Regions from separate parts of the Hydrogenophaga sedimenti genome, predicted to be linked through region 2. Evidence: predicted binding sites of a transcription regulator. Region 2 holds the regulator's gene; the other holds the start of a gene.

Region 1 (10,701 bases), on a different contig from region 2:
CAAACTTCCTGCTGGCACCGCTCCACGACTCGCCGGCCGCCATCGCCGCGGCAAAGGCCGCGCCATCGACCACTTGCGTGCCGCCCAGCAGGGTCACCCCGCGGTCGAACAGCGCGTCGGGCCAGAGGCCGGCCGAGGGGCCGATCACGGCGAAGCGCTGGGCGGCGGGCGCTGCCGCCAGCATCTGGTCCAGCGAGTCGTTGAGCAGCATGGTCGAGGTGCCGACCACGGTGTTGCAGCCGGCCAGTGCCGCACGGTCCAGCGTGACCAGGATGTTGGGGAAGCGCTCTTGCTGCCGCGCCACCATCCCGGCGTTCATCTCCACCACGGTCAGGCGCCCGCCGGCCTCGTCGACGCGCCGCACCAGCGGTGGGAAGAAGCCGATCATGCCCAGGTGGTCCTGCGGGCCGAGCACCACGTCGCCCAGCGAGTTGCCGGCCGGCGGCGGCGTGTAGCCGACGCGGCGCCAGACCGAGTCGGTGAGGGCGTTGACGGCCGCCAGCGCGACCGCGCGCTCGACCTCGTCGCCATCGGCCAGGCGCTGCGCCAGCGCCATCGGATCGGCGCCCGCGAGCGCGTCGCTGCGGCCGCTGCCGTGGTGGGCGAGCAGGCGGTCCAGCGTGTGGCCCAGCAGGATGTAGGACAGGCCGAAGGCGCCGTCCTCGAGTTCGATGGCGCAGAACTCGGCGTCGTGCTCGCCGGGTTCGCCCGGCCGCCGCGGGATGTGCAGGCGCCGCACCTTCGGGCTCGGCCAGCGGCCGGCGATGGCGGCGAGTTGTGTCAGCACGGCGGCTGCGATGGGCGTGGGGCTGGTGTGGTGCAGGCTCATGGAGCCATGGTAGCGGCGAGTGCGCGCAGCGCCTGCGCCGTCGCCTCGTCGCCGGGGAAGAAGGTCTCCAGCGCCAGTTCCTGCAGCGTGATGTCGGTCGGTGAACCGAACACGGTGGTGGTGCTGACCAGGTGCAGCACACCGCCCGGTGTGTGGACCAGAAAGGGCATCAGCACGCCCGGGTGCTCGCCTTCCAGCCGTGCCGCCGCATCGGGCGCCTGACCGGGGTAGGCCTGCAGTTCGGCGAGCAGGTCTGCCAGTCCCTCGTCGCCGGTGGCGCGGATCTGTTGCTGCAGCCGCGCGAACAGGTGCTCGCGCCACTGGTTGAGGTTGGCGATGCGCGGCGCCAGCCCGCCGGGGTGCAGGCTCACCCGCAGCAGGTTGACCGGTGCCTGCAGCAGGGCTGGATCGACGCCGGTCAGCAGCGGCGCGACCATGCGGTTGGACAGCACCATGTCCCAGTGCCGGTCGAAGGCGACCGCGGGCCAGGGTTCGTGGCGGTCGAGGATGTGCTGCACCGCGCGCCGCGCCGCGTCCATCGCCGGGTCGTCCAGCCGCTGCTCGCGGTACATGGGCGCGAAGCCGGCGGCGACCAGCCAGGCGTTGCGCTCGCGCAGCGGCACCGCGAGGCGTTCGCACAAGCGCAGCACCAGCTCGCGGCTGGGGCTGGCCTTGCCGGTCTCGACGCAGCTCAGGTGCCGGGTCGAGAGCTCGGCGTCGAGCGCGAGGTCCTGCTGGCTCAGGCGGCGCAGCTGGCGCCAGTGGCGCAGGTGGTCGCCGACCGAGAGGCGGCGGCTGGCGTGGAGGTGGGCTGGGCTGGACATGGGTGGATGGTAGGTCGGTGCGGCGTGCGTGGCATGACCTGGGAGGTCATGGACGCCATGCCCTGCCGCACCGAGCATCGGGCTCCCTTCGTTGCCACTTCAAGGAGTTCACCATGTTCAATGTCTCGGAATCCACCCTGCGCCGCGTGCTCTGGCTCGATGCCGCCAGCGGCCTGGCCATGGGGCTGTCGCATTTCGCTCTGGCCGGCCCGCTGTCGGCCTGGACCGGCATTCCGGCCGTCTGGCTGGAGGTCGCTGCGGTGATCGTGTTCGGCGCGGCCTCGCTGGCGGCCTGGCTGGCGAGCCGGTCTTCTCCGCCGGCCACCGGCGTGCGCCTGCTGGCCATGGGCAATTTCGCCTGGGTGGTGGCCAGTGGCTGGCTGGCGTTCGGGGCGGGTCTGCCGCTCACCGCCCTGGGGCTGGGCTGGGTGCTGGCACAGGCGCTGACGGTGCTGCTGCTGGCCGAGCTGGAATGGGCCGGGTCGCGGCGGGGCCAGCGGGTCGCGCTGGCCTGATCGAGGCCGCCGGACTGCGGGCGGCGGGCGGGCAGAATGCCGGGTGAGGAAAAGAGAAAGCCAACAGAAAGCCCGCTGTCACATGGAACCCACCGACTCCCCCGGCGATGCCGCGCCGGACCTGACCTACCGCACACTCGCCGTCCGCTTCACCGGAGCGGGCAGCGAGTATTTCCGGATCTGGATCGTCAACCTGCTGTTGCTGATCGTCACGTTCGGCATCTACTGGCCCTGGGCCAAGGTGCGGCGGATGCGCTATTTCATGCACAACACCCTGGTCGACGGCGATCCGCTGGATTTCCACGGCGACCCGAAGCAGATGCTCAAGGGCTGGGCGCTGGTGGGGGTGCTGTTCGCCATGTACAACGTCGCGAGCAGCGCCTCGGCGCTGGCCAATCTGGTGGCTTTTGCGGCGTTGGGGGCGCTCTGGCCTGCGCTGTGGCGTTCGTCGCTGCGCTTCCGGCTGGGCAACACGAGCTGGCGCGGCCTGCGTTTCCGTTTTTCCGGATCGGTGGCGGACGCCTACCGGGGTCTCTTGCCCAGCTATCTCGCGGCGCTGCCGCTGGTGGTGCTGGGGCTGTGGGTGCCCGAAGAGGCGGACGCGGTGGCGCCCGACTGGGTGGGCGGCGCTTTCGCCGGCGCCATGCTGGTCATCGTTGCGCTGGCGCCGTGGCTGTTCTGGCGCATGAAGGCCTACCAGCACCGGAACTACGTGCTGGCGCATCTGCAGACCGATTTCCGGGCGCCGGTGCGTGCGTTCTACGGCCTGGCAGCCAAGCAGTTCGGCCTGATGCTGTTGCTGCCGGTGGTGTTGGTGGGGCTGGTCTGGGGCCTTTCGGCTGCACAGGGGGAGATGATCGAGATGTGGGAGGACCTGTCGGTCACCCAATGGATCATCGGGCTGGTGGCGCTGTTCGCTTTCATGGCCCTGTTCGTGGGCCTGGGACCCTGGTGGACGACGCGCATCCAGAACCTGGTCTGGACCAAGACCGGCAACGACCAGATGCGCTTCATCAGCCAATTGCGGTTTCGCGACATGCTCTGGCTCAGTCTCAAGAACGGGGTGCTGATGATCCTGACACTGGGCCTGTACTGGCCGTGCGCCGCCGTGGCGGTGGCGCGGCGGCGGCTGGAAGCGGTGCAGATCCGCTGTGTGGTCGATCCGGACACGCTGGTGGCCCAGGCGCAGGAGAAGCCCGGCGAGGCCGCGGGCGATGCCGCCGGCGATTTCTTCGGCATCGACGTCGGCCTCTGACGGAGGCACACGATGGACGATTCGTCAGATTCCGGCGCCGTGGTGCGGGTGAGTGCCCGCTATTTCGACGGCCGCTCGACCCGCCCGCACAAGGTGCAGGTGTGGCTGGCGCAGGGCCAGCTGCAGATCGACGGCGAGACCGTGCGCACGCAGGTGCCCGCGGCGCAGGTGCAGTGGCCCGAGCGCACCCGGCACGGCCCGCGCGTCGCGCGCCTGCCCGACGGGGCGAGCCTGCAGTCGCTCGACGCGGATGCCTGGGACGCCTGGCGCCGCGACACCGGTCATGTCGATGGCTGGGTGGTGGCGCTGCAGCAGAGCTGGCGGGCGGTGGCCGCCAGTGTGCTGGCGCTGGTGCTGCTGCTGGCCGCGGGCTATGTCTGGGGCCTGCCCTGGCTGGCGCGGGAGGTGGCGCAGCGCGTGCCCGACGGGCTGGAGGACCAGGTCGGCGAGGCGGTGCTGGCGCAGCTGGACGACATGGTCAAGCCCAGCCGCCTGTCGGCCGACGAGCAGCGCGCGATCGAGGCGGCCTGGGCGGAGGTGCTGCAGCGGCACCAGAAAGCCCAGGCGGCGCAGGGGCGTGCGGTGCGGCCCACGCAGTTGCTGATCCGAGAGAGCGAGATCGGCCCCAACGCGCTGGCCTTGCCGGGCGGCACCATCCTGCTGACCGACGACATGGTCCGGCTGGTGCAGAACGACACCCGCGTGCTGTCGGGCGTGCTGGCCCATGAACTGGGCCACGTGCAGCACCGCCATGGCCTGCAGACCCTGGTGCAGATCGGTGTGCTGGGCGCGGCGACCTCGCTGGTCTGGGGGGATTTCAGCGGCCTGCTGGCCACGGTGCCGCTGTGGCTGGGGCAGGCGCACTATTCGCGGCAGGCCGAACGCGAGGCCGATGCCCACAGCGTCGGTGTGCTCCGGGACGCCGGCATCTCGCCGCAGGTGATGGTGACGCTGCTCGACCGTTTCGCGCTGTACCGGCGCTGCGGCGATGCCCTGCTCAAGCCGGCCGCGGCCGGCGAGGCAGAGAAGCCGCAGGGCGCCAGACAGTGCGCCGGCCAGGCGGGGAAGGGAACCGGGAAGGACGACAAAGCCGACGCGGCCTGGGGCCTGGGCTTTGCCTCGCACCCGGCCGACGCCGAGCGCATCGCCTTTTTCAATGCGGCCGCCCGCTGACGCGGGCGGCCCGGGCGCAGGGCTTAGCTGCCCTGCTGCTCGATCACGCGGTTGATGCGCAGCGCGCCCAGGGTGCAGACCACGCCCGAGAGCAGGTAGAGCGACACCGCGCCCAGACCAAAACGGGTCGACAGACCCAGCGCGACCAGCGGCGCGAACGCGGCGCCGAACAGCCAGGCCAGATCGGTCGAGAGGGCGGCGCCGGTGTAGCGGTACTGCGGCGAGAAGTTGGAGGTGACGGTGCCCGAGGCCTGGCCGTAGGACAGGCCCAGCAGCACGAAGCCGGACAGCAGGAACAGGTTGTTGCCACCCGTGCCGCCGCCCAGCATCCAGGGTGTGAGCAGGCTGAACACGCCGATCAGCACCGCCATCGTGCCCAGCAGGTTGCGCCGGCCGACCCGGTCGGCCAGCCAGCCCGAGAGCATCACCGCGCCGGCGGCCAGGAAGGCGCCGATCACCTGCACGCCCAGCACCTCGGTCACCGGCTGGCTGCCCTGCAGCGAGATCCAGGACAGGGGGAACACCGTGACCAAGTGGAACAGGGCGAAGCTGGCCAGGGCAGCGAAGGCGCCCAGCAACACATTGCCGCCTTCGTCGCGCATCACGCGGTGGACCGACACCGGCTGCAGTTCGCGGTCGCTCAGCAGCCGCGAGTACGACTGGCCGACCACCAGGCGCAGGCGGGCGAACAGGGCCACCACGTTGATGGCGAAGGCCACGAAGAAGGCGTAGCGCCAGCCCCAGGCCAGGAATTCCTGGTCGTCCAGACTGCCACGCAGGTAGGCGAACAGGCCGGCGGCGAGCACGAAGCCCAGCGGCGCACCCAGCTGGCCGATCATGGCGTACCAGCCGCGGCGCTCCGGCGGGGCCGACATCGCCAGCAGCGAGGGCAGTCCGTCCCACGAACCACCCAGCGCCAGACCCTGGCCGACCCGCAGCAGCAGCATCAGCGCGATCGCGGCCGTGCCCTGTGCCCGGTAGTTGGGCAGGTAGGCCATGCCCACGGTGCAGATGCCCAGCAGGAACAGCGCGATGGTCAGCTTGGTGCCACGGCCCCAGTGGCGCTGCACCGCCATGGACAGGGCGGTGCCCAGCGGCCGGGCCACGAAGGCCACCGCCAGCAGGCCGAAGGCCGCCAGCGTACCGTTCAGCGGCGACAGGAAGGGAAACAGGAAGGCAGGGAACACCAGCACGCAGGCGATCCCGAAGACAAAGAAGTCGAAATACTCGGACGAGCGGCCGATGATGACGCCGACCGCGATTTCGCCGGAGGTGACGTCTTCGTGGGTGTCGGCCCTGGAAAGGGCGGAGGGGCTCTCTTCAAAACCGGCCTGGGGGTGGGCGGCGAGGGCGGGGCTGCTCATGAAAAAGTCTCCTGTAGGTCGTGTGGCGTGTCGCCAACATCCTTCTACACCCCGGCCACCCGGTCGGCAATCTGGGGTTTTCCCAGCGTGCGTTACCGCAATACAGGGCAAGTCCGCCTTGACATTGGACAAAATGTCCAATCGACAAAAGCGTGGAGGTCGGTAAATTCGCGTGCGCATTGATTTTTGTCATTCGCGTTTACCCACCAAGAAAGCTTCCCGCCCCATGCCTCGTCTGTTTTCTTCGTTCCCGTTCCGGGGAAGCCTCTGGCTGGCGGCCGCCGCCGCGGTGGCCCTCCTGACGGGCTGCAGCAAAGCCGTCGTCCTGAACCCCGCCGGCGACATCGCCGCCCGGCAGGGCCAACTGGTGGTCCAGGCCACGCTGCTGATGCTGGTGATCATCGTGCCGGTGATCACGCTCACGCTCTGGTTTGCCTGGAAGTACCGCGCGTCGAACACCGCCAACACCGAGGCCGACTACGCCCCCGACTGGCACCACTCGACCGTGCTGGAGCTGGTGATCTGGAGCGGGCCGCTGCTGATCATCATTGCGCTGGGCGCGATCACCTGGATCGGCACCCACAAGCTGGACCCCTACCGGCCGCTGGACCGCATTTCGGCGTCCAAGGCGCTGGCCCAGGACGTCAAACCGCTGGAGGTGCAGGTGGTGGCGCTGGACTGGAAGTGGCTGTTCTTCTACCCGGAGCAGGGCATCGCGACGGTCAACGAACTGGCCGCGCCGGTGGACCGCCCGATCGTGTTCAAGCTGACGTCGAGCACGACCATGAACGCGTTCTACGTGCCCGACCTGGCCGGCATGATCTACACCATGCCCGGCATGCAGACCGAGCTCAACGCCGTCATCAACAAGGCCGGCGTGTACCAGGGCAAGTCCGCCCACTACAGCGGCGCCGGTTTCTCGGGCATGACCTTCAAGTTCCTGGGCCTGAGCGACGGCGACTTCGCCCAGTGGGTCGACAAGGCCAAGGCCGAAGCGAAGACGCTGGACCGCAGCGCTTACGTCAAGCTGGTGAATCCGAGCGAACGCGACCCGGTGCAGCGCTTCGCCACGGTCGAGCCGGGCCTCTACGACAAGGTGCTCAACCGCTGCGTCGAAGACGGAAAGATGTGCCTGCACCACATGATGGCCGTCGATGCCCAGGGGGGCGAGTCCTACCTCAAGGCCCAGGGCCTGAACCTGCCGCAGGACATCTGCACCGCCGAAGAGTCGATCAAGGTGGTCGCCGAGATGAGCACCCGCGCCGCCCGCTACGCCACGTCCCGCCAATGAAACCCTGACCGGGCGCTGCCGCTGCGGCGGCGTCCGGTCCTTGCCTGACTGAACACCATGTCTTCTGTTTCTCCCTCCGAGGCTCACTGGGCCCTGGGCCGGCTCACCTGGGACTCCATTCCCATGGTGCACGAGCCCATCGTGCTGTGGACCTTCATCGCCGTCGTGCTCGGCGGCCTGGCCACGCTGGCGCTGATCACCAAGTTCAAGCTCTGGGGCATGCTCTGGCGCGACTGGTTCAGCAGCATCGACCACAAGAAGATCGGGATCATGTACATGATCCTGGGTCTGGTGATGCTGCTGCGCGGCTTCGCCGACGCGGTCATGATGCGCCTGCAGCAGGCCATGGCCTTCGGCGACGCGACCGGCTACCTGCCGCCGCACCACTACGACCAGGTCTTCACCGCCCACGGCGTGATCATGATCTTCTTCGTCGCGATGCCGCTGGTCACGGGCCTGATGAACTACCTGGTGCCGCTGCAGATCGGCGCGCGCGACGTGGCCTTCCCGTTCCTGAACAACTTCAGCTTCTGGATGACCACCGCCGGCGCCGTGCTGGTGATGATGTCGCTGTTCCTGGGCGAGTTCTCCACCTCGGGCTGGCTGGCGCTGTCCAACCTGGGGGCGCAGAACCCGGGGGTGGGGCTGGACTACTACATCTGGTCGCTGCAGATCGCGGGCGTGGGCACCACGCTCTCGGGCATCAACCTGATCGTGACCATCATCAAGATGCGCGCGCCCGGCATGAGCCTGATGAAGATGCCCGTCTTCACCTGGACCTCGCTGTGCACCAACGCCCTGATCGTGGCCTCGTTCCCGGTGCTGACCGCCGCCCTGGTGCTGATGACGCTGGACCGCTACGCCGGCACCCACTTCTTCACCAACGACATGGGCGGCAACGCCATGCTGTACGTGAACCTGATCTGGATCTGGGGCCACCCCGAGGTCTACATCCTGATCCTGCCCTGCTTCGGCATCTTCTCTGAAGTGGTCGCCACCTACTGCGGCAAGCGCCTGTTCGGCTACACCTCCATGGTCTACGCCACGGTTGTGATCACCATCCTGTCGTACATCGTCTGGCTGCACCACTTCTTCACCATGGGCTCGGGCGCGAGCGTGAACGCCTTCTTCGGCATCACGACCATGATCATCTCGATCCCGACCGGCGCGAAGATCTTCAACTGGCTGTTCACCATGTACAAGGGCCGCATCCGCTTCGAGCTGCCCATGATGTGGACCGTGGCCTTCATGGTGACCTTCGCCATCGGCGGCATGACCGGCGTGCTGCTGGCCGTGCCCCCGGCCGACTTCGTGCTGCACAACAGCCTGTTCCTGATCGCGCACTTCCACAACGTGATCATCGGCGGCGTGCTGTTCGGCCTGTTCGCCGGCATGAACTACTGGTTCCCCAAGGCCTTCGGCTTCAAGCTCGACCGCACCTGGGGCGTGCGCTCCTTCTGGCTGTGGGTGGTGGGCTTCTACGTCGCCTTCATGCCGCTGTACGTGCTGGGCCTGATGGGCGTGACCCGCCGCGCCAACCACTTCGAAGACACCTCGCTGCAGATCTGGTTCCAGGTCGCCGCCTTCGGTGCCTTCCTGATCGCGCTGGGCATCGCCTGCTTCCTGATCCAGATCGGCGTGAGCTTCCTCAAGCGCGAGCAGCTGCGCGACGTGACCGGCGATCCGTGGAACGGCCGCACGCTGGAGTGGGCCACCTCGTCGCCCCCGCCCGACTACAACTTCGCCTTCACCCCGGTGGTGCACGAGATCGACGCCTGGTGGGACATGAAGCAGCACGGCTACCGCCGCCCGCTGACCGGCTTCCAGCCGATTCACATGCCCGCCAACACCGGCGCCGGCGTGGTGATCTCGGTCTTCTCGCTGGTGATGGGCTTTGCGCTGATCTGGCACATGTGGCTGCTGGCCGGCCTGTCGTTCGCCGCCGTGGTGATCGCCGCCATCGTCCACACCTTCAACTACAAGCGCGACTTCCACATCCCGGCCGGCCAAGTGACGGCCACGGAAAACGCCCGCACCCAACTGCTTGCAAGCCATGTCTGACACCCGACTCCAAGCCGGCGCCGCGGGCGCCACCCTGACCGCGCGCGACTACCACCTCGCGCACGACCCGCACCCGGAAAACGGCACCTCGCTGGGTTTCTGGCTCTACCTGATGAGCGACTGCCTCATCTTCGCCGCGCTGTTCGCGACCTACGGCGTGCTCGGCCGCAGCTACGCCGCCGGCCCCAACGGCGGCGAGCTGTTCGACCTCAAGCTGGTGGCGATCAACACCGCCTTCCTGCTGCTGTCTTCGATCACCTTCGGTTTCGCCATGCTGCGCAAGCAGATGGACGACGTCAGAGGCACGCTGCTGTGGCTGGCCGTCACCGGCCTGTTCGGCCTGTGCTTCCTGGGCCTGGAACTCTATGAGTTCAACCACCTGATCCACGAAGGCGCCGGCCCGCAGCGCAGCGCCTTCCTGTCGGCCTTCTTCACCCTGGTCGGCACGCACGGCCTGCACGTGACCTTCGGCCTGATCTGGATGGTGGTGCTGATGGTGCAGATCGGCCAGCACGGCCTGATCCACGAGAACAAGCGCCGCCTGATGTGCCTGTCGATGTTCTGGCACTTCCTGGACGTCGTCTGGATCGGCGTCTTCACCTTTGTGTATCTGATGGGGGTGCTGTGATGAGCGCACACGACATGACTCACGACGCGCACCACGACGGCCACGGCCACCATGGCGACGTCGGTCCGCACAGCAGCTTCTCCGGCTACATGGTCGGTTTCGTGCTCTCCATCGTGCTGACCGCGATCCCGTTCTGGCTGGTGATGGCCAAGGTGATCACTGACCGCAACACGGCGGTGCTGGTGCTCGGCGCCTTCGCGGTGGTGCAGATCCTGGTCCACATGGTCTGCTTCCTGCACATGAACGGCAAGGTTGAAGGCGGCTGGACCCTGCTGTCGACCATCTTCACCGTGGTCTTCGTGGCGATCGCCATCGCCGGCACCCTGTGGGTGATGCTCCAGATGAATGCCCACATGATGCCGGAGCATCCCAAGCTGCCGCCGGCCGCGTTGACCGGCCCGGGCTCCTGAGCGGCGCATGACCACCGCGCCCGCGGCCACCCGGCGGACGGTGCTGCGCCGCTGGACGCTGGCCGTCCTCGGCCTGCTGCTGTTCTGCGGTTTCCTGGTGCTGGGCACCTGGCAGGTGCAGCGCCGGGCCTGGAAGCTGGCCCTGATCGAGCGGGTGGAGCAGCGCGTGCATGCGGCGCCGGTGGCGCTGCCGCCGCCCGGTGAGTGGGGCCGCGTGACCGCCGCCGGACACGAGTACCTGCCGGTGATGCTGGAAGGCCGCTGGCTCGCCCCGGCCACCGTGCTGGTGCAGGCCGTGACCGAACTGGGCAACGGCTTCTGGGTCATGACCCCGCTGCAGCGCGGCGACGG
Region 2 (10,701 bases):
GAAAAAGCCCGCGGACGAGCAGCCGTTGTCAGCACACACCAGGCGGCTGCTTTTTCTGGAGTCGTTCCTCGGCAACTTTCTGTTTTCGGTGTTCATGCTGTTTGGCGTGGCCCTGACAACGGCGGTCTCCGCGGGCGTGATCATGTCCTCGATCCCCGCCGTGGTTGCCGTGCTCTCATGGGTCTTTCTGAGGGAGCGACTCACCCGGCAAACCGCGGCGGGCATTGTTTGCGCCGCGGTGGGCATCGGCCTGTTTTCCATGCAGAAATCGGGCCCCTCCAGCCATGGCGACCCCGAAGCCTTGCTTGGACTCTCGCGGCAAGTCTGGGGCAACATCCTGGTCTTCGCGGCAGTGGTGTGCGAAGCCTCCTATGTGGTCATCGGAAAGCGGCTCACCGAAGGCCTTGGCCCCAAGCGCATCTCGGCCATCATCAATCTGTGGGGATTCGTCCTGGTGACGCCGATGGGCATCTGGGCGGCCAGGGACTTCGCCTTCGCGAACGTCGCCCCGCCGCTCTGGGCGTTGCTGGTCTTCTATGCGCTCGCCGCAAGCATGTGGACCGTCTGGCTCTGGATGACCGGTCTGAAGTCGATTCCCGCGTCGCGGGCCGGCGTCTTCACGGTCATGCTGCCCGTCAGCGCGGCCGCCGTGGGCGTCATCTTCCTGGGCGAGACCCTGACACCGGGCCAGATCGTGGCGTTCGCGGTGGCCCTGCTGGGGCTCGTTCTGGCGACGCTGCCGAGCAGGGCCTCCTGATCAGGCACACCACAGTCCCGTGGGGTTGGTGAGGCCCATCCAGAGCGCCCAGCCCGAAGTGGCCGCCAGTGCCAACCCCGCCAGCCGGATGCCCCACCCGCCCGAGCCATCGCCCTTCAGGCGCAACAGCAGCCACGGCCCGATCGTCAGCGACAGTGAAGTGCCGACGGAAAACAGGGCCATGATCATCGCGCCCTGCAACGCGCTCGCAGACAGCGAGGCCACCATCAACGCCGAGTACAGCAGCCCGCAGGGCATCAGGGCCCAGGCCACGCCCAGGACCATAGGCGCACGGCCACCCAGGCGGTGCAGCATCGGTCTCGTGCGACGCCAGACCCCTTGTGCCACACCGTCCAGCCATGCCGGCTGCCGGGCCTGCCAGAGCAGCACGATGCCCAGCAACAGGGCCGCGACGTGGAACATGGCCCAGACAGGGCGGATGACCGCCGTATTGGTGCCCAGCCAGGCCAGCCCCTGCACCGAACCGGCGGCAAACGCGCCGAAGGTCGCATAGCCCACCATGCGGCTGACCTGGAAGGTCAGCAAGGCGACGTTGCTGCTTTTCTGCCCGGCCGCACCGCGGCTGATGCCGGCGCACGCAGCACCACACATGGCCACGCAATGCGGACCACCGGCGATGCCCATGAACAGGGCCGTCAGGGCCATGGAGGTTTGCATGCGGGAACTCTAGCAGGCGCGCACCCGCCGCGCCTGTCGAACCGGTGCCGCTCAGATGATCTTGGAGAACCTGGCGCGGTCCTGATCCACCTGGAGATTCTTGTCGAACACCATGGCGATGGCACGCACCAGATACCAGCCAGCCGCCGTCACTTCGACACCCGACTCGTCGATCCGAACCAGCCCTTGCTTCGCATAGTCCTGGAGGACCTCGAGCTCCCTGGCAAAGTAGGTTTTGCAGTCGATCAGATGACCCAGATTGATGGATTCGAACTGCAATTGGCCCTGGCACATCAGCGACATGATGACCGAGCGGCGCAACAGGTCGTCCCGTGTCAGCGCCAGGCCGCGCACGATCGGCAGGCGCCCCTGGTCGAGTGCGTCGTAATACTCTTCGATCGTCTTCGCGTTCTGGCTGTAAGTGGCCCCGATGCGGCCAATCGCGGAAACACCCAGAGCAATGAGGTCGCAGTCCGGCTGTGTGCTGTACCCCTGGAAATTCCGGTGCAGACGTCCCTGGCGCTTGGCCACGGCCAGCGCGTCGGTCGGCAGGGCAAAGTGGTCCATGCCCACATACACATAGCCCGCCTCGCTCATCGCATCCAGCGAAGCCGACAGCATCGACAACTTGTCGCCGCCACTGGGCAACTCCGCCGCCACGATGCGCCGTTGCGGCTTGAAGCGTGTCGGCAGGTGGGCATAGGCGTAAAGCGCGATGCGGTCCGGCCGCAACTGGTTGACCTGTGCCAGCGTACGGGCGAAGGACTCGGGCGTCTGCAGCGGCAGGCCGTAGATCAGATCGACGTTGACCGATTCGAAGCCGATCTTGCGAGCGGTTTCGACCAGTTCGAACACCTGCTCCACCGGCTGAACGCGGTGCACGGCCTTCTGGACCGCCGGATCAAAATCCTGCACGCCGAAACTCAGCCGGTTGAAGCCCAGCCGGGCCAAGGTCTGCAGACGCTGTCCCGTCACCGTGCGCGGATCCACCTCGATCGAATATTCCCCGCCCGGCACCAAGGTGAAGTTGCGCCGGATCATGGCCAGCAGGTCTTCGAGCTCCGTGTCGGAAAGGAAGGTGGGCGTGCCGCCGCCCAGGTGCAGCTGGGAGACGCTGTGTCCCTTGCCGAAGTGCTGCACCTGCAGTTCGACTTCCCGCGACAGATACCGCAGGTATTCGGCCGCGCGCTCGTGGTGTTTCGTGATGACCTTGTTGCAGGCGCAGTAGTAGCACACCGATTCACAGAAAGGGATGTGCACATACAGCGACAGCGGCAATGCCAGAGAGCCGGCCCGGCGCTGCTCCAGTGCCTGGATGTAATCGGCTTCCGTAAAGGCTTCGACAAAGCGGTCCGCCGTCGGGTACGACGTGTAGCGGGGGCCGGGGATGTCAAATCGCTTGAGCAATTCGTCGGAAATGGCGTGACTCACAAACAATTCTCCAGTGCAGGCGACGAATGTGCCCCAAGGCTCCGGCGAGGCCCTTGATCTTGATCAAGGGGTCCTCAGCCTCTCGGGTTTTCCCCCTGCCGCCCTTGCTGCTTCCCGCCACGCCTTGATGCTGGCACCAGCCATGGGTTAAGCTTCGCCCCAATTCCGGAAGAATTATGGATATTCAAAGCATCAAAGTGGCTTGTTCGAGCTGCAACCTGCGGGAGTTGTGCTTGCCCATGGGGCTCAACCCCGAAGAGATGAACAAGCTCGACAACGTGATCTCGACCCGCCGGCGCATCAAGCGCGGGTCGGCACTGTTCAACACGGGGGACAAGTTCACCTCGCTGTACGCGGTGCGCTCTGGATTCTTCAAGACCAGCGTCACCACCGCGGATGGCAGAGACCAGGTCACCGGGTTCCAGATGACGGGCGAGATCATTGGCATGGATGGCATCGTCAGCGACCGCCATTCCTGCGACGCCATCGCCCTGGAAGATGCCGAGGTCTGTGTCATGCCGTTCGACCAGGTGGAAGAACTCTCGCGTGAGTTCACCACCTTGCAGCACCATGTGCACAAGATCATGAGCCGGGAAATCGTGCGAGACCACAGCGTGATGCTGCTGCTGGGCAGCATGCGTGCGGAAGAGCGTCTGGCGGCGTTTCTGCTGAATCTGGTGCAGCGCCTGCATGCACGTGGTTTTTCCCAGTCCGAACTCATCCTGCGGATGACGCGCGAAGAGATCGGCAGTTACCTGGGCATGAAGCTGGAAACGGTCAGCCGGACCTTCTCCAAGTTTGTCGACGAGGGCATCATCGAAGTCAAGCAGCGCTACGTGCACATCAAGAACACCGACGCACTCAAGCTGATCGTGAATCCGCAGACCTGCCGCTGAGCAGCAGCACTGCACCTCATGAAGAAAGCCCCGCTGATGCGGGGCTTTTTGTTGTTCAGACCAGAAGTCTTCTCAACAGCACTGCCCGTTTCTGGCGCAGTCCTCGGGACGTTGCGACTCTGGAACCGGGCAACGATTGACCTCGAAAGGGGACATGGCCAACAGCGTGGTCAGCGCACTGGAGGCCATGGTGACGCCCCAGAAGACAAAAAAGGCAAGTGTGTAGATCGCCTGCCGCGAAAGCCCCAACGGGTTTCCAAACCAGTGAAGGTCACCAGGATCGACCATCGCAAACACGATCATCTCCAGCACAGCAGCGACCAGAAAGGCTGGCCACGCGATCCACATCCACCGTTGAGTCTTCATGAACTGTCTCCTTGTTCGTCTGAGGCCTCAACGGGTGGGTGAGGCGCTTATTTGGTCGGGTCGGTGGTTCCAGCCACCGGCGAGGCCGCGTGGTTGCGTGCCTGGCCGGCCGGCTGCAGGGTGATCAATGCGTCCACCCTCGCCTGCCCTTGCAGCCGCTGGGCCGCCGCAAGATCACGTTCGTAGTCCGCCTTGTTGAGCACAGGGTCAGGATGGCTGGCAGCGATCACGAATGTCACCACGCTGGCCACCACCACCGCCAGAGGGCCGCCGACCACCATCCACATGTGGGGCACTTTCCACCAGGGGGTGCGGTTTGGGGAGGCAGGGGCAGCAGGTTGGGCAGACATGACGGTTTGCATGGGAATGTGCTTTCAGTTTAGCGCGGAACGATGAAAACGGCCTTTTCCACCACCTGCGCCACCTCCGGTCCCTGGGACCGGATGGTGAAACGAATCGGATGGGAGCCCGCTGGCGCCACATTGGGCGGAGTCTGGACCCGGACGGCGACAGAGCGAACCTCCGTCGGCAGGACCTCCGCGGAGCTCTCCGAAGCGATCACGACGCCCTCAAGGCCATCCACGCTGATCGAATAGTGTTGCGTCGACTCGGTCGCGTTCATGATCTGGAGCCGGAAGACGTTTTCAATGCGCCCCTGCTCCACCATGCGGGCCAGCGCGCCACGGTCCCGGATCACATCGACTTTGAGCGGGGTGCGCAAGAACAGACTGACGAACACGGCCAGTGTGATGGCCCCCAGGATGGCGGAGTACACCAGTACACGGGGCCGGAAAGCATGGCGGATCATCTGGTCACGCGTCCAGCCCTGGGCCACCCCGTTCTGGGTCGAGTATTTCACCAGCCCCCGTGGGTAGCCCACCTTGTCCATCACCTCGTCGCACACATCGATGCAGGCACCGCAGCCGATGCATTCGTACTGAAGCCCTTTGCGGATGTCGATGCCCGTGGGACACACCTGGACGCACAGGGTGCAATCGACACAGGCCCCCAGTCCAAGGGCTTTGGGATCGGCCTTCTTCGACCGCGGCCCGCGGGGCTCACCCCGCGCCTGGTCGTAGGTCACGATCATCGTGTCCTTGTCAAACATCGCGCTCTGGAAGCGCGCGTAGGGACACATGTACTTGCACACCTGCTCGCGCAGGAAGCCGGCGTTGCCATAGGTGGCAAAGCTGTAGAAGAAGATCCAGAACGTCTGCCAGGGCCCCAGCGATGCCGACAAGGTCAATGCGGCCACTTCACGGATGGGGGCGAAATAGCCGACAAAGGTGAAGCCGGTCCACAGCGAAAAAAGAACCCAGAGCGTGTGCTTGAGCCACTTCTTGCCGAACTTGTGCGCGTTGAGCGCTGCCTCGTCGAGGCGGATGCGGGCCGACCGGTCGCCTTCCACCTTCTTCTCGATCCAGAGAAAGATCTCGGTGTAGACCGTCTGGGGACAGGCATAGCCGCACCACAGTCGTCCGGCGATGGCAGTAAACAGAAAAAGGGCCAGCGCCGAGATGACCAGCAGGCCCGTCAGATAAATGAAGTCCTGCGGATACAGGACCAGCCCGAAAATGTAAAAGCGGCGCGCATCGAGATCGAAGAGCACCGCTTGACGGGCGTTCCACTCCAGCCAGGGCAGCCCGTAGAAAACGATCTGGGTCAACCAGACCAGAACCCAACGCCACTTCGAAAACAGTCCGAACACCGCCTTGGGATGGATCTTCTGACGCGCGGCGTACAGGGAGACCATCACCTCATCGTCCTCGGGCACGCCCTGAGGCGCTCCGGGAACGATGGCAATCACTGGTGACTGAACGGAAGATGAAACAACGTCGGGACTGGGAGAGCTCACGGGAAACCTGGCTACAGGGAAATCAATGGCGGTTGGCCATCATTGCTTGGCAGCCGGCTTGTTCGACAGGCTCCAGACGTAGGCAGCGAGCACGTTGATTTGCGAAGCGTTGAGCTTGGAAGCCTGTGCCGGCATCTGGTTGGTGAAGCCGTTGTTCACGGCACGGATGATGGCATCTTCACCCCAGCCATGCAGCCAAACGCCGTCGGTCAGGTTGGCGGAGCCCACTGCCTGCATGCCCTTGCCGTCAGGACCGTGGCAAGCAGCGCAAGCGCCGAACTTGGCCTTGCCTTGTGCGGCGCGCACGGAGTCGTGCGGGCTGCCCGACAGGCTCAGCACATAGTTGGCCACGTCGCGCACATCCTCTGGCGAACCGACAGCGGCAGCCATGGGCGGCATGACACCGGTGCGGCCGTTGGTGACCGTGGTCTTGATGTACTCGTGACCCGAACCACCCAGCCAGTCGCCGTCGGCGAGGTTGGGGAAGCTCTTGGAGCCGCGGGCATCAGAACCATGGCACTGGGCGCAATAGTTCATGAACAGGCGCTCACCGATGGCGATCGCCTTGGGATCGGCGGCGATCTCTTCAGGCTTCATGCCGTTGTAGGCAGCGTAGATCGGGGCAATCGCCTTCTCGACCTTCTCCACTTCGGCCGCGTGCTGACCGCGGGACGACCAGCCCAGGGCACCCTGGAACTTGCCGAACATCGGGTAGAGCGCGCCATAGACCAGACCGAACACCACGGTGATGATGAACAGGTACACCCACCACTTGGGCAGCGGGTTGTTCATTTCACGGAGGTCGCCGTCCCAGACGTGGCCGGTGGTGTTGTCCGCATGGGTCGCTGCCTTGGTGGTGCCGCTGATGTACAGCAGGACCGCGCAGGCAAGAATGCTGACGAGCGTAATGCCGGCAACATACAGATGCCAGAAGTCGTTGATGAAGTCGCTCATGATGATTTCTCTTGTTCGTGCCGCAGGGAGTCAGTCTTCCTGGAAGGGCAGCTGGGCTGCCTCTTCGAAGTCGCGCTGATTGCGTTTGGACCAGGCCCAGACCAGGATGCCGACGAAAGTCAGCATGCTGATCAGCGTGACGATGCTGCGAAGATCGTTGATGTCCATGATGGGTACCTTTACTGGGCCTTGCCTTCGGCGGCCGGCGCAGCGGGCTTGGCATCCGCCGGGGCGGCTGCTGCAGGCGCAGCGGCGGCGGGAGCAGCCGCTGCCGGAGCGGCAGCAGGTTGCGCAGCTGCAGCGACAGCAGCCGTACGGGCGGTACCCAGCACCTGCAGGTAAGAGATCAGGGCTTCGAGCTCGGTCTTGCCCTTGACGTCTTCGGCAGCCTTGGCGATTTCTTCGTCCGAGTACGGAGCGCCCAGCGTGCGCAGGGCCTTCATCCGGGGAGGAATGCCGGCAGCGTCGACCGTCTTGTTGGCCAGCCAGGGGTAGGCAGGCATGTTCGACTCGGGCACCACATCACGCGGGTTGTTCAGGTGGGCACGGTGCCATTCGTCGCTGTAGCGGCCGCCCACGCGGTGCAGGTCGGGACCGGTGCGCTTCGAACCCCACTGGAAGGGGTGGTCGTAGACATATTCGCCGGCCACCGAGTAAGGACCATAGCGCAGGGTTTCGGCCTGGAACGGACGGATCATCTGCGAGTGGCAGTTGTAGCAGCCTTCCTTGACGTAGATGTCGCGGCCCGCCACCTGCAGCGCGGTGTAGGGCTTGAGCCCTTCGATCGGCTGGGTGGTGGACTTCTGGAAGAACAGGGGAACGATTTCCACCAGACCGCCCACGGCCACCACGAGGGTGATCAGGACGATCATCAGGAAGTTGCTGGTTTCGATCCGGGCGTGACCGGACAGATGTTCATTGCTAGCCATGTTGTTCTTCTCCTCAGGCGTGGGCGGGGTTGACGGCCAGGACGGGGGCGTTGTGCGCCTTGCCTTGGAGGGCGGTCATGACCACGTTCCAGAGCATCACGATCATGCCGGTCAGGTACAGCAGGCCACCGAGCAGACGGATCACATAGAACGGGAAGGTGGCCTTCACACCTTCAACGAAGGTGTAGGTCAGGCTGCCATCGGGGTTGACCGAACGCCACATCAGACCTTGCATCACACCGGCAATCCACATCGCGGCGATGTACAGCACGATGCCGATGGTGGCGATCCAGAAGTGCAGTTCGATGGCGGGCACCGAGTACATCTTCTTCTGGCCGAACAGACGCGGGATCAGGTAGTACAGCGAACCCATGGACACCAGACCCACCCAGCCCAGGGCACCGGAGTGCACGTGGCCCACGGTCCAGTCGGTGTAGTGCGACAGGGCGTTGACGGTCTTGATGGACATCATCGGGCCTTCGAAGGTGGACATGCCGTAGAACGACAGGGACACGATCAGGAAGCGCAGGATGGGGTCGTCACGCAGCTTGTGCCAGGCACCCGACAGGGTCATGATGCCGTTGATCATGCCGCCCCAGCTGGGAGCCAGCAGGATCAGGGAGAACACCATGCCGACCGACTGCGCCCAGTCGGGCAGCGCGGTGTAGTGCAGGTGGTGGGGACCCGCCCACATGTACGTGAAGATCAGGGCCCAGAAGTGGACGATCGACAGGCGATACGAGTACACCGGACGCTCGGCCTGCTTGGGGATGAAGTAGTACATCATGCCCAGGAAGGCGGCGGTCAGGAAGAAGCCCACGGCATTGTGGCCGTACCACCATTGCACCATGGCGTCCTGCACACCGGCGTAGGCCGAGTAGGACTTGAAGAGCGAGACCGGCAGCTCAGCGCTGTTGACGATGTGCAGCAGGGCCACGGCGATGATGAAGGCACCGAAGAACCAGTTGGCCACATAGATGTGCTTGACCTTGCGGATGCCGACCGTGCCGAAGAACACGATGGCGTAGGCCACCCAGGTCACGGCGATCAGGATGTCGATCGGCCACTCCAGCTCGGCATATTCCTTGCCGGTGGTCAGGCCCAGCGGCAGGGTGATCACCGCCGAGACGATGACAATGTTCCAGCCGATGAAGGTGAACCACGCCAGCTTGTTCAGGAACAAGGCTGTGTGGCAGGTGCGCTGCACGATGTAGTAGCTCGTCGCAAACAGGGTGCATCCACCGAACGCGAAGATCACCGCGTTGGTGTGTAGCGGCCGCAGGCGACCGTAGGTGATCCATTCGATCCCCATGTTGAGCTCGGGCCAGGTCAACTGGGCCGCGATGATCACACCCACCAGCATGCCCACCACGCCGTAGACCACGGCTGCGATGGAGAACCAGCGGACGACGCTGTCGTTGTAGACCGCCGGTTGGCCGGTCTTTGTTGTCACGGACATACAGAACTCCTCATTAATGCCACTGTTCAAGTGTCCACATGTAACCCTGTGAACGCCTTGACTTACGTCAATCGCCTCTAAGAATGCGCTCACCCTCACGTTCGACGTTGTCGAACTGGCCTGCGTGCAAGGCCCACCAGAAGACCCCGATGATCGCGAAGACCAGCACGACGGAAACAGGAATCAGCAGATACAGGATGTCCATGTCGGATCCTTCCTTGAAAAAAATCTCAATCTGAAACAGCGACCAGCCCGCCCGGCTCGGAAGCTCTCGACCCGGCGGCGAGTCTCAGTGCATTCAGGATCACCAGCAAGGAGCTTGCCGCCATCCCGAGTCCGGCCAGCCACGGAGGCATCCACCCGACCAGGGCCATCGGAACGCTCACCAGGTTGTACACCGCAGCCCATACAAGGTTCTGACGGACGACGCGCATGGTGCGGCGCGCCTGGAGAAGCGTCGACACGACATCCATCACCTGCCCGCCCTGCAGCACGTAGTCGGCCTGCGCCTGCGCCAGCGGTGCCGCATGGCCCAGCGCAAAAGAGGTGTCCGCGCGCGCCAGCACCGGACCATCGTTCAGCCCGTCGCCCACCATCGCCAGCCGACGCCCCTGCGATTGCAGACGCACCACATCCGCCAGCTTGTCCTCCGGTGAGGCGCCGGACACGACTTCCTGCACCCCGATCAGCCTGGCCACCGTGTCGGCGGCCTGAGCGCGATCGCCCGACAACAGCCGGGTCCTGATCCCGGCACCGTGCAGTGCCGCCACTGCAGCACTGGCATCTTCGCGCAGCCCCTCTTCCATCGAAAAGCGGGCCAGCCAGCCCTGTCCATCGGCCAGCCACACCCGGGTGTCCGCATCGCCATCGGCATCCGCCACGCCACAAAACGCGGCCGAGCCCAGACGGATCTGGCGGCCATGTGCATCGCGGCCCTGCATGCCCTGCCCTGGCGTTTCAACGATGTCGGCCAGGACCGGCATCTCCGCGTCCTCTGTCTTGGCGGCCTCAGCGATGGCCCGCGACACCGGATGCAGCGACCCCATGGCCAATGCACCCGCCAGCATCAGCGCCTGTTGACGGTCTGCGCCATCCCGCAGTGCGATGCCCGAGAGCACCAGACGGTCCTGGGTCAGGGTGCCGGTCTTGTCGAAGACGACCGTGTCGATATTGGCCAGGGTTTCAAAGGCCTGCAGGCGCCGCACCAGAATGCCCCGGCGGGCCAGCGCGCCGGCAGAACTCAGCATCGCCGCCGGCGTGGCCAGCGACAGCGCACAGGGGCAGGTCACGATCAGCACCGCGATGGCCACCGCCAGGGCTTTGGAGTGGTCGATGTGCCACCAGTACCAGGCGGCCGCAGCGGCAGCCGCCAGCAC

What was found. The regulator FNR, encoded in region 2, switches genes on or off when oxygen is low (the NO sensors DNR and NnrR bind a similar motif). The targets are predictions, from matches to a motif close to TTGATNNNNATCAA.
Region 1: cyoA (ubiquinol oxidase subunit II) is a predicted target of FNR. The motif match lies at 6,140-6,153, and genes of this name have one in related genera.

The regions. Positions count from the first base shown of each region.
Region 1 covers NZ_JBPZHA010000004.1:49,954-60,654, reverse strand. The annotation lists gene ACS5NL_RS07570 (Rossmann-like domain-containing protein) at 1-829, opposite strand, end outside; gene ACS5NL_RS07565 (helix-turn-helix domain-containing protein) at 826-1,653, opposite strand; gene ACS5NL_RS07560 (hypothetical protein) at 1,767-2,168, shown strand; gene ACS5NL_RS07555 (YjgN family protein) at 2,251-3,423, shown strand; gene ACS5NL_RS07550 (M48 family metallopeptidase) at 3,436-4,596, shown strand; gene ACS5NL_RS07545 (MFS transporter) at 4,620-5,960, opposite strand; gene cyoA (ubiquinol oxidase subunit II) at 6,187-7,251, shown strand; gene cyoB (cytochrome o ubiquinol oxidase subunit I) at 7,309-9,312, shown strand; gene cyoC (cytochrome o ubiquinol oxidase subunit III) at 9,305-9,940, shown strand; gene cyoD (cytochrome o ubiquinol oxidase subunit IV) at 9,940-10,350, shown strand; gene ACS5NL_RS07520 (SURF1 family protein) at 10,358-10,701, shown strand, end outside.
Region 2 covers NZ_JBPZHA010000007.1:203,305-214,005, forward strand. The annotation lists gene ACS5NL_RS13620 (DMT family transporter) at 1-757, shown strand, start outside; gene ACS5NL_RS13625 (sulfite exporter TauE/SafE family protein) at 758-1,435, opposite strand; gene hemN (oxygen-independent coproporphyrinogen III oxidase) at 1,487-2,866, opposite strand; gene fnr (fumarate/nitrate reduction transcriptional regulator Fnr) at 3,043-3,762, shown strand; gene ACS5NL_RS13640 (hypothetical protein) at 3,835-4,128, opposite strand; gene ACS5NL_RS13645 (hypothetical protein) at 4,176-4,415, opposite strand; gene ccoG (cytochrome c oxidase accessory protein CcoG) at 4,508-5,881, opposite strand; gene ccoP (cytochrome-c oxidase, cbb3-type subunit III) at 6,023-6,937, opposite strand; gene ACS5NL_RS13660 (cbb3-type cytochrome oxidase subunit 3) at 6,968-7,105, opposite strand; gene ccoO (cytochrome-c oxidase, cbb3-type subunit II) at 7,117-7,866, opposite strand; gene ccoN (cytochrome-c oxidase, cbb3-type subunit I) at 7,880-9,325, opposite strand; gene ccoS (cbb3-type cytochrome oxidase assembly protein CcoS) at 9,393-9,530, opposite strand; gene ACS5NL_RS13680 (heavy metal translocating P-type ATPase) at 9,556-10,701, opposite strand, start outside.